One region of the Empedobacter falsenii genome, then DNA from elsewhere that is predicted to be linked to it. Evidence: riboswitches for the same ligand, from Rfam matches in the RefSeq annotation. Region 1 holds a riboswitch; the other holds the start of a gene.

Region 1 (5,539 bases):
ATCAATTTAACGTTTGCGTTGGAAAAATTCTTTCATCAATTGACCGCATTCATCTTTCATAATTCCCGAAACAATTTCAGTTTTTGGATGTAATTCGCCAATTTTTGCCTTAAAACCGCGTTTTTCATCCGAAGCACCATAAACCACTTTCGAGATTTGGCTCCAATACAACGCGCCGCCGCACATGACGCAAGGTTCTAAGGTTACATACAATGTGCAATCTTGTAAATATTTTCCACCCAAATAATTCGCAGCAGATGTAATGGCTTGCATTTCAGCATGAGCGGTCACATCAGTCAATGTTTCGGTTAAATTATGTGCTTTCGCGATAATTTTGTTGTTACAAACAATCACAGCTCCAACTGGAATTTCGTCTCGCTCGAAAGCTGTAACCGCTTCGTTAAAGGCCATTCGCATAAAATATTCGTCTGTAAAAAGATTTTCCATTTCTATAAAATTTAAGGCAAAAATAATCATTTCCAAATTGGATATTCGATACATTTGTACAAATTGACGCCTCTTTATGAATCAATCAAAATATATCATTGCAGCCATTATAACCTACTTTATGTGGGGATTTTTCAGTTTCGGATTAAAACCAATCGCAGGTTATCCACCTTTGGATATTCTATTTTTTAGACTGTACGTTTCCGTTTTCTTTTTAGTGATAATTAATGTTGGATTTCGACGCAATAAGATGAAAGCTGATTATGATTTGTTCAAATCATTTGATAAAAAGAAACAGAAAAAATTAGGAAGTTTAATTGTTGGTGGATCGTTGATTTTGATGAAGAATTGGTTGATGTTTATTATTGTGATGAATCATATTAGTGTGCAAGCTGCGTCGCTGTCGTACTTGGTTTGTCCAATTATTACTACCGTTTTGGCTTTCATTATTCTGAAAGAACATTTAACCAAAATAAAATGGATTGCAGTTGGTATTAGTCTTTTAGCATGTTTGGTTCTTTCTATAGGTCATCTTGTAGACTTGGTTTATAGTTTGATTGTCGCATGTACATTTGCGCTGTATATCATCATTCAGAGAAGTTTGAATGTTTTTGATAGTTTCAATTTGTTGATGACACAATTACTAATCGTAGCTATTTTGATGTTACCATTGGTTTTCATGTTCTCAGGACCAATTCCAACCGAAACAATTTTTTATCAATGTATCATGATGATTGTGGTTTTGTTCACTATTATTCCAATGTTCTTAAACAATTTTGCTTTAAAAGGAATTGATTCTTCAACCGTTGGAATTTTAATTTATTTGAATCCAATTATGAATTTTGTTTTGGCAATTTTCTATTACAAAGAAGCTGTTTCACCAATGCAAATGATCGGTTATAGTTTGATTTTGCTCGCGATTGTAGTATTTAATTCACAAACAATTTTCAAAATAAAACACATAAAAAAATCTGAAGTCTAAACTTCAGATTTTTTTATGTTGATTTTTCAGGAAATATTATTTGATGTAAACAGAATTTGGTGAAACTCCAGTTGTAATTGCTGGATTTTTAAGACCTCCTTGTGCATTCTGAATTAATAATCGTCCATTAGAATTGTAATCTTTTGCGTCTAAAACATAAAAAGTATCACCTTTTACATAGAAACCATATACACTATCAGCACCTGTTATGTAATCTGCTTTTGTAGGCAAAGCTGTTGCATTTGTAGCCATAGAATAAACAGAATTATTAACGATGTAATACAATTTACTATTCTCCGCAACTAAGAAATTAGGATGTTGTCCATCAGGAAAATTCATTTCTAATTTATCTTCTGAAGTTAAATTATAACGAACCAATTTTCCTTTTGTAGTAGTTCCCCAATTAACACCTTGAGAAAGCACAAATAAATTTCCGTTTTGAATTGTTAAATCTGTCGGAACATCACCAACATTTATACTTTTTTTATCATTTGTTTTAAGGTCAATAATTGTAACTGTTTTACCTGTTCCCCAGCCACCTTTTTGTGCAACATAAAGTTTGTTATTGTCAAGAATCATTTTTTCTGGACCTTCATCTACTTTATATTTTTCTACAAATGTTAAATCGCTGATTTTGTATTTTGCAATAAAATCGTCTGTCGTAACATTAGGATCTCCCCAGTTTGAGATATACAAAAATTGATCATCAGAAACGATATAACGAGGGTTGCTCATATTATCTGATGATGGAATTGTACTAATTTTTTTGAAAGTTGTGTTGTCAACAACTTCTACTTTATTAGAAACATTAAGAACAATATAAGCCTTATTTCCTTTGAAATACATGCTTTGTCCTACAGAACCCAATTGCGCACCAGCGTTCGCAGTCTTGAAAATTTCTTGAATAGGATTTGTTGTACTTACATCTTTTGTTGGATCAAAATAAGTGATTTCTGCGTTAGCTGAATTGAAACCTCCTTCATTCAAAATAAAAACTCCTTTCGAATAGTTTCCATTTTCTGGATCATTGTTTGGTCCATCATCGTCATTTGAACAAGATTGTAAAAAGACTCCAGCCAAAGCTATAAGTGCGATTGATTTAAATTTAGTCATAGTTTTTTAAAATTTTATTTGTATTTGTATGTTATAATTTGTGCCTGGTTGCCAACGATTTTCTTGCGTTTGATATTCCTGGTTAAACACATTATTCACTCTCATAGAAACGCTATAAAGTCGTGAAATCGTATAATTTAAACCTAAATTCGTTAGCCAAAATCCGTCAAGTGTTCTTTCTTCTTCCGAATCGGTAAAAACTTTACTTGTATAAATATTTTGTACAAAAGCAGATAAACGTTTGTAAGTGTATTGTGCGCTCGCCGTCCATTTATGATTTGGCGAATACATCAATTCCTTATTTTTAAATTTATCTTTTGTTTTGGTGTATGCATAAGTTGTATTGAAACTAAACGTATTCCATTTGTAATTCCCAATCATTTCAAAACCATAGGTTTCTGCTTTGTTGATGTTCATAGGAACCCAATAAGAACTGTTTTGCGAGCTCGGAATCCATTGAATCATATCACTCAACTTATTATAAAAAATATTGGTTTGAATGTTTAAATTTTTGCTGATAAAATCATTTCCTAATTCAAATTGATAAGCTGATTCTGATTTCAAATCTGGGTTTCCACCAGTTTTCCAAAACAAATCATTGTACGTTGGATTTCTGAAATTTTTCGAAACATTTCCTCTTAATTGATACGAATATATTGGACGATAATTAAAACCTAATGAATAAATAAATGGATTTTGGTATGTATCAGAAAAATCTTGGCGAATACTCGCTTCGTATTCCAAAACATCTGATAATTTATGCTTCGCGATTAAGGCAAAATTGATAGAATTTTGATCACTTTTGGTCAAATTATTTCCACTTCCTTGATTATAATTAGCTTCCGATAAAAGTGAAAGTTCAAAATTATTCGTGATTTGATGATTCAGATAATATTTTAAAATATAATTATCAACCTGTAAATCGTCCGAATAAGATTTGTGAATATTGTTGAAATAATTGCTTTCTTCTCGGATATAAGCTAATTTTAACTGCGATTGCCACTTTTCATTTGGATTGAAATTCCATTCTGTCATCAAACGGTAATCCTGATTTTCGTATCCAGAAGGCGTTGAACCAATGTCAACCAAAGGAAATTCACGCTTTCCAAAATTGAACATCGAATAAAGTTTCAATTCATTTTTAGGATCGATTTTATAACCAAAATTTCCATTAATTGTATTGAAATAATATTTTCCATTCAAATTCTTCTTCATGTGATTCGGAATTTTATAATCATTATCAGATTGATTTCGTTCGTAATCGATTGAAGGACTAAATTTTTCTGTACTATATTTCAACTGATATTTTCCCGACCATGTATCGTAACTTCCGTATCCTAAATTTATTTTTTGCTGTAAACCTTTGTCATACTCAAATTTATTCAACAAATGAATTGTACCGCCGATAGAACCTGTTCCATACGCAATACTTCCGCCTCCTGGTTTCACTAAAATTCCGTCAAACGAATTACTTGCAAATAAATTAAAATCCGTTTGTCCTGTTGTTTGCGAATTGACATTAATTCCGTTCCAAATTACGGCTGTGTGCGAAGCTAAAGTTCCTCGAAACGAAGGTGAAGAAACCATTCCTCGTCCATTTTCTTTAAAATAAATTGGCGTTTGCTCTTGTAAAACTTGCGTCAGTTGATTAGGATTTTGCTCTAAAATACTATCATTAAGTTTGATAATACTTTGAGATTTGTAATGATTTTTAAGAAAAGCATCGTTCAAAATCAAAGGTTTCAAATTGATGGTATCCGTCTGTGCAAAAGCAATTCCAGCGATAAGATTAAAACAAAGAAAAAGTTTTTTCATATTAAAATCTGTTTTTCCTCCGAAAACATTTTCTATTAATTTGTTAGCAATGGCAGGTTTCCTGACTTATTCTTTTTACAAAAAGTATGTTAGAATTTACAGTTGCGGGGACAGTTTTGGAATTGAACCAAATTCCCTTTTAACTCACTCGTTGAGCACCATTTTATGCAAATGTAAAGAAAAGCAATTGATTTTATAAAAAGTAGATTGTTAAATCGTTAACCTTAAATTAAGATCAGATTTATTTTATTTGTACAATATTCAAAATCATTATATCTAGTGATTTTTAAGAAAGATGGACAAATTAAATTTGTAACCAACAAAAACAATTATTTAGTTAAACTTTAAAAATTATGGAAAACAATCAACCGTACAAATCAGAGAAAAAACTTATTGCCGGAATTTTAGCGATAGTATTAGGAACTTTAGGAGTTCACAAATTTTATTTAGGCTACACTAAAGAAGGTGTTATTCAATTAATTATTGGTCTTGTGACATGTGGAGCAGGAGGACTTATTGGATTAATCGAAGGAATTATGTATTTAACAAAATCTGATGAAGAGTTTGATGAAACTTATGTAAAAGGTCACAAAGGCTGGTTCTAAAATAGAGATTACATTCTTTTTTAAATATTTTTCGATCCCAAAATAATCTAAAGTTATTTTGGGATTTTTTTATTGAATGAATTCGTTTTAAATAATTCGCAAGTTTTTTATTACATTTGCTTTAGGAAAAAATATAATAAAGAACGAAATCGCATAAAATGGCTATAAAAACATTTAGAGAAGTAATCGCAGAGGCAATGAGTGAAGAAATGCGTCGCGATGAATCTATATTTTTAATTGGAGAAGAAGTAGCAGAATACAACGGAGCGTACAAAGCTTCGAAAGGAATGTTAGACGAATTTGGAGCAGAACGTGTAATTGATGCGCCAATCGCAGAGGCTGGTTTTTCTGGAATCGCAATTGGATCTACAATGACGGGATGTCGCCCAATCGTAGAATACATGACATTCAACTTCTCATTAGTGTCTATTGACCAAATTATCAATAACGCTGCAAAAATTTATCAAATGTCAGGAGGACAATTCAACTGTCCAATTGTATTTAGAGGACCTACTGCTTCTGCAGGACAATTAGGTGCAACACACTCACAAGCTTTTGAGAATTGGTATGCAAATGT
Region 2 (5,539 bases), 340 kb from region 1:
ATTTGGACTGGTAAACAACTGGCTTATGGTTATGTTGATAATGCACCAAACAACAGCGAAGATTCAAATATTGATATTGATTGGGCTGTTGATAAAAATGGAAATCCTGTTAAATTATTAGGAATCGATTTTATCAAAGTTTACACAGCAACAAATCAAGAAGCGGGTTGGTTAGGCGAAATCTCAACAGAAGTTGCAGGTGCTTATGATTTGCATTTATAATATAACAAAACTAAATAAAATGAATTTTAATTTTACAAAGAAATTATTCTTTAATTTCTTATTTGCTACATCATCAATCTTTTTATTGACTTCTTGTAATAATGATGACGACAATACTGAATTAGTAGATCAACAAAAATATGAAACTTTAGATTTATCAAAGTTTGATTTAACAAAAGGAACTGCTACAGCCGGAGGAAAAATTTGGGAAGGTACTTATACAGAAGACGCTGAATTAACTTCAGGTATTTTCAAGTTTAAACATACAGCTTGGCCAGAGTATTTAACATGGATGGGATTCACGGTTTCTAATAGTAATGACAATTCTGATCAAATAGATAAAGAAGGCGGTTGGTTAGATAATCAATGGGGTACAATGGCAAAAGGTGGTGCAGATGGACAAGGAACACCATTTTTAGTCTCTTTCGCTGATCACAAACCATCTGAGAAAGTTTTGAAATATGGAGAAGAAGTTAAGATTGACAGATTTTCGAGTGTAGTAGAAATTACTGATACAGCTAATAAATACAAAGCAAAAAATGTAAAGTTAGCTATTAGTCCGTGGCCATATTATGGGATTTTGAATGGTGATGCATATGCAAGAAAGTTTGTAAAAGGAGATTATTTCGCGATTCATATTTATGGTGTTTCAGCAAATAAACAATTGACTACAGAAAAACCTGTAACTCATTATTTTGTTGATTTTAGAAATGGAATAAATAATATTTCAACAAATTGGCAAGATGTGGATCTTTCTGCTTTAGGAGAAGTTAAATATTTAATGTTCTTTTTAGAAACTACAGATGTAGGAAATTGGGGAGCAAACACAGCATTATACTTTACAATGGATAAATTAAAAGTAGAAAAAATACAATAATCTAACATTCTAAATATTTTTATCCGAGGCTGTCATTCATGGATGATGGTTTCGGATTTCTAAAAAAACAATACATGAAGAAATTTTTACTTTCGATTTTTACAATAGCTGCAATTCAAACAAGTTTTGCACAAACAAAAGAATACACAAACGGCGTTTTTATTGTGAATGAAGACTGGTTTGGTAAAGCAAATGGGGCAATTAATTTTATCAATGCAAATGATTCGGTTGATTATAATGTTTATAAAACAGTTAATCCTGGTGAAGAATTTGGTGTAACTTCTCAATATGGAACAATATATGGCGATAATTTTTTCATTGTTTCGAAACAAGAAAATCGTTTAGTTGTAGCTGACTCGAAAACATTACAGAAAAAAGCCAGCTTCGAAACAATTGGTGGTGATGGAAGAAGTTTTGTAGGGGTTGATGCTAAAACAGGATATGTAGGAACTTCAAGTGGACTTTATTTGTTTGATATCGAAAATATGAAACTTGGTTCGATAATCGATGGAACTTCTAAAGTTGGTCAAGTAGGAAATATGATTCGTACATCTAAATTTGTTTTTGCTGTTTCAAGTACTGGAGGAATTTTAGTTATCGACCCAAAAACACATCAAATAAAACAAACGATTGCTGGAAGTTTTATTTCTGTAGTTCAATCTAAAGATGGAAATGTGTGGGGAGCTTTATCTAAAAAATTAGTCAAAATAAATCCTACTACTTTAGAAACTTCAGAAATTGCTATTCCTACGAAAACAGTTCCAGCTCCTTTTGCTTGGAATGCTGGTACTTTTTGTTCTTCAACACAAGATAATACTATTTATTTTTTATCAGGAATCAATGTTGTGAAATACGATGTAACAAATAATAAATTTGAAGAAAGTTTTATAGAGATTCCTGGTCAAGATACAACACCAAAGGAAACATATTATGGAGCAGGTTTAAGAATTGATCCGTTGACAAACGAACTAGTATTAACTACTATTGGTTCAGGTTGGGGAACTAATTCTCAAATTAATTTTGTGCATAGATTTTTTGATAATGGAACTCTTAAAGAGTCGGTGAAATTAAGTGAGTATTATTGGTTTCCTTCAATGCCTGTTTTTCCAGATAATGCGGCACCAATTATCAATGATTTAGAGACAACTTATCAAATTAACACAGCAACAACAATTGATTTGAAAGATAAAGTTTCGGATGTTGATAATTTATCAGCAGCGATTGTAAAAGATTTAGAAATCATCGAGAATAATGAAGTAGCTGAAATTTCGATTAATGATAAGGAAGAATTAGTGATTAATCCATTAAAAAATGGAACAGCTAAAATCAAACTTTCTTTTAATTCGAATGGAAAAGTTGTTTCACAAAACATCACAATTTCATCAGCCGTTTTAGGTACAAATGATTTAGCTAAATCTGCTGTAAATGTTTATCCAAATCCTGTTAATAATGTATTGTTTATTGAAACAAATGAAGCTTCAAAAGCCGAAATTTTCGCTATTACAGGAACTAAAATGACAGAGAAAACACTTCAAAAAGGGAAAAATCAATTAGATGTTTCCTCTTTACCAAAAGGTGTTTACATCATAAAAGTTAACAATTCTACTTTCAAGGTAATCAAAAAGTAGTGTGTTATTTATTTGTGGAAAAAAGGTTGAGCATTGCTCAACCTTTTGTTTTTTTTAAATATTGATTCCGTACGTATTTTTTATTTCAGCCATCACAAAAGAGCTGTGTGTACTTCCGATGCTTTCTAAAGCACCCAATTTATTGAAAACAAAATCTTGATATTGTTTCATATCCAAAACTTGCACTTTTAAGATAAAATCATATTCGCCCGAAATATTATAACATTCCACCACTTCATCAATCAACAAAATATCTTCCACAAGTTTATTCCCAATTGTGCGATCATGTTGTTTTAGCTTGATGCTGCAAAAAACCATAAAGCCTTTGTTTAGTTTTTCGGCATCCAAAACGGCTCTATAATTTTTGATATAACCTTGTTGTTCCAACCTTTTTATACGTTCAAAAACGGGCGAAGGAGATAAATTAACTAAAGCTGCAATGGCTTTTACTGTCAATTTTGAGTCTTTTTGTAGAATTCTTAATAATTCTAAATCGGTTTGATCTAATGTTTCCATCCAAATAATATTCTTTTCAATACGATATTTTATCGTTGTTAAAGTATTTTGTTTTGTAAAATTAATCATATTAAGTGGTATAATCTTATTTTTTCAAGTTTTACAATCGTTTATTTTGTCTTGTTACATTTGTAAAGAAATAAACAATAAATTATTGGGGAATCGTGTGAGAATCACGAGCTGTCGCGCAACTGTGAGTAATGGAAATTACAAGTCAGATTACCAATAGAAACAAAAGATGATACTTTCGCGATTTGAAGTCTGTCTGTCAAAATAGGTTTACTATTTATCAACTCGCGTTTGTGTTTTTTGAACATTAAAAAAACAATCAAAATGCAAACACAAATTTTAGGTTATCCAAGAATTGGCGCTAACCGTGAACTAAAAAAAGCCTGCGAAAATTATTGGGCAGGTAAAATTGAACTACAAGCTTTATTGCAAACAAGCCGTACAATTACCAAACAAAATTGGGCGCTGCAACAAGCTGCTGGTATAGATTTAATTCCGTGTAACGACTTTTCTTTTTATGATCAAGTTTTAGATTTTACGTTATCAGTTGGTGCAATTCCAGCGCGTTTCAATACGGTTGCGCTAAATAAAAAGAACACCGAATTAGACTTGTATTTTGCGATGGCAAGAGGCTTTCAAAAAGATAATTTAGATATTACAGCGATGGAAATGACAAAATGGTTTGATACCAATTACCATTATATCGTTCCAGAATTTGTAAAAAATCAAGAATTTAAATATTTCTCAAATTCTATCGTAAACGAATTTATCGCTGCAAAAAAAGAAGGTTTTAATCCAAAAACAGTTTTAATTGGACCAATTACTTATTTATTATTAGGAAAAGAAAAAGAAGAAGGATTTGATCGAATTGATTTAATTCAGAATTTATTGCCAGTTTACTTTGAAATTATTCAAGATTTAATCAATCATGGAGCAAATACAATTCAGTTCGACGAACCTTTTTTAGCTTTAGATTTAGATGAAAAATCGAAAACGGCTTATCGAGAAGTTTACAAAAAAATAAGAAAAGAATTTCCTCAACTTACAATTCAGGTCGCAACTTATTTTGATGGATTGAAAGATAATACAGCTTTAGCAATCAATTTACCAATTGATATTTTGCATCTTGATTTGGTTCGAGACGAAAATCAACTTGATGAAATATTGAATCAATTTCCTTCTCAATTAAAACTTTCTTTAGGTTTAGTTGATGGTCGAAATATTTGGAAAAATGATTTTCAAAAATCACTTTCAACCATAGAAAAAGTTGTGAACAAAATTGGAGAAAAACGTGTTATTATTTCAACCTCTTGTTCATTATTACATTCGCCTTGTGATTTAGATTTAGAAACAAATGAAAAAAATCTTCCAACAACAATCAAAGATTGGTTTGCATTTGCGAAGCAAAAATTGGAAGAAGTTGCTTTCTTAAAAAATTATTTTTCAAACCCGAATGACGAAAAATTGATTCAACAATATGAAGCGAATCAATTCTCTATCAATAATAGAAAAAATTCTCAATTAATTCATCAAACTCAAGTTAAAGAACGAGTAAATGCTATAAAAGATGAAGATTATAATCGTGCAAATAGTTTTGAACAGCGAAAAATTGTGCAACAAAATGTGCTGAATCTTCCACCTTTTCCTACGACGACAATTGGCTCTTTTCCACAAACACAAGAGGTGAGAAGTTGGCGTGCGAAGTATAAAAAAGGAGAATTATCTGCCGAAGAATATGATGTTTTATTGAAACAAGAAACCAAGCGTACAATAGAATGGCAAGAGGAAATTGGCATTGATGTTTTGGTGCATGGTGAATATGAACGCAATGATATGGTGGAATATTTTGGTGAAAAAATAGCAGGATTTGTCTTCTCTAAAAATGGTTGGGTTCAGAGTTATGGAACGCGTTGTGTAAAACCGCCGATTATTTTTGGTGATGTTTATCGCCCTGTTCCAATGACGGTTTATTGGTCGAAATATGCACAATCTATCACAGAACAAAAAGTAAAAGGAATGTTGACAGGACCGGTTACGATTTTGCAATGGTCTTTTGTTCGAGATGATCAACCAAGATCTACGACGTGTAAACAAATTGCATTGGCGATTCGTGATGAAGTTTCGGATTTAGAAAAAGCTGGAATTAAAATTATTCAGATTGATGAACCTGCAATTCGAGAAGGTTTACCATTGAGAAAAGATGAATGGCAAAATTATTTGAAATGGGCGGTTGATTCGTTCAAATTAGCTTCAAGTAATGTTGATGATTCTACTCAAATTCATACGC

The links. Region 1 has a riboswitch for cobalamin ahead of FH779_RS00935 (TonB-dependent receptor plug domain-containing protein). Riboswitches for the same ligand answer to the same signal wherever they lie in the genome.
Region 2: another riboswitch for cobalamin. It lies ahead of metE (5-methyltetrahydropteroyltriglutamate--homocysteine S-methyltransferase); the one in region 1 lies ahead of FH779_RS00935 (TonB-dependent receptor plug domain-containing protein).

Annotation. Positions count from the first base shown of each region.
Region 1 covers NZ_CP040908.1:188,952-194,490, forward strand. The annotation lists gene FH779_RS00915 (alpha/beta fold hydrolase) at 1-10, shown strand, start outside; gene FH779_RS00920 (nucleoside deaminase) at 7-447, opposite strand; gene FH779_RS00925 (EamA family transporter) at 524-1,429, shown strand; gene FH779_RS00930 (DUF5074 domain-containing protein) at 1,466-2,542, opposite strand; gene FH779_RS00935 (TonB-dependent receptor plug domain-containing protein) at 2,549-4,357, opposite strand; cobalamin riboswitch at 4,392-4,535, opposite strand; gene FH779_RS00940 (TM2 domain-containing protein) at 4,711-4,962, shown strand; gene FH779_RS00945 (pyruvate dehydrogenase complex E1 component subunit beta) at 5,121-5,539, shown strand, end outside.
Region 2 covers NZ_CP040908.1:3,583,919-3,589,457, reverse strand. The annotation lists gene FH779_RS16725 (PKD-like domain-containing protein) at 1-222, shown strand, start outside; gene FH779_RS16720 (DUF4465 domain-containing protein) at 242-1,099, shown strand; gene FH779_RS16715 (DUF5074 domain-containing protein) at 1,174-2,727, shown strand; gene FH779_RS16710 (Lrp/AsnC family transcriptional regulator) at 2,782-3,243, opposite strand; cobalamin riboswitch at 3,353-3,488, shown strand; gene metE (5-methyltetrahydropteroyltriglutamate--homocysteine S-methyltransferase) at 3,577-5,539, shown strand, end outside.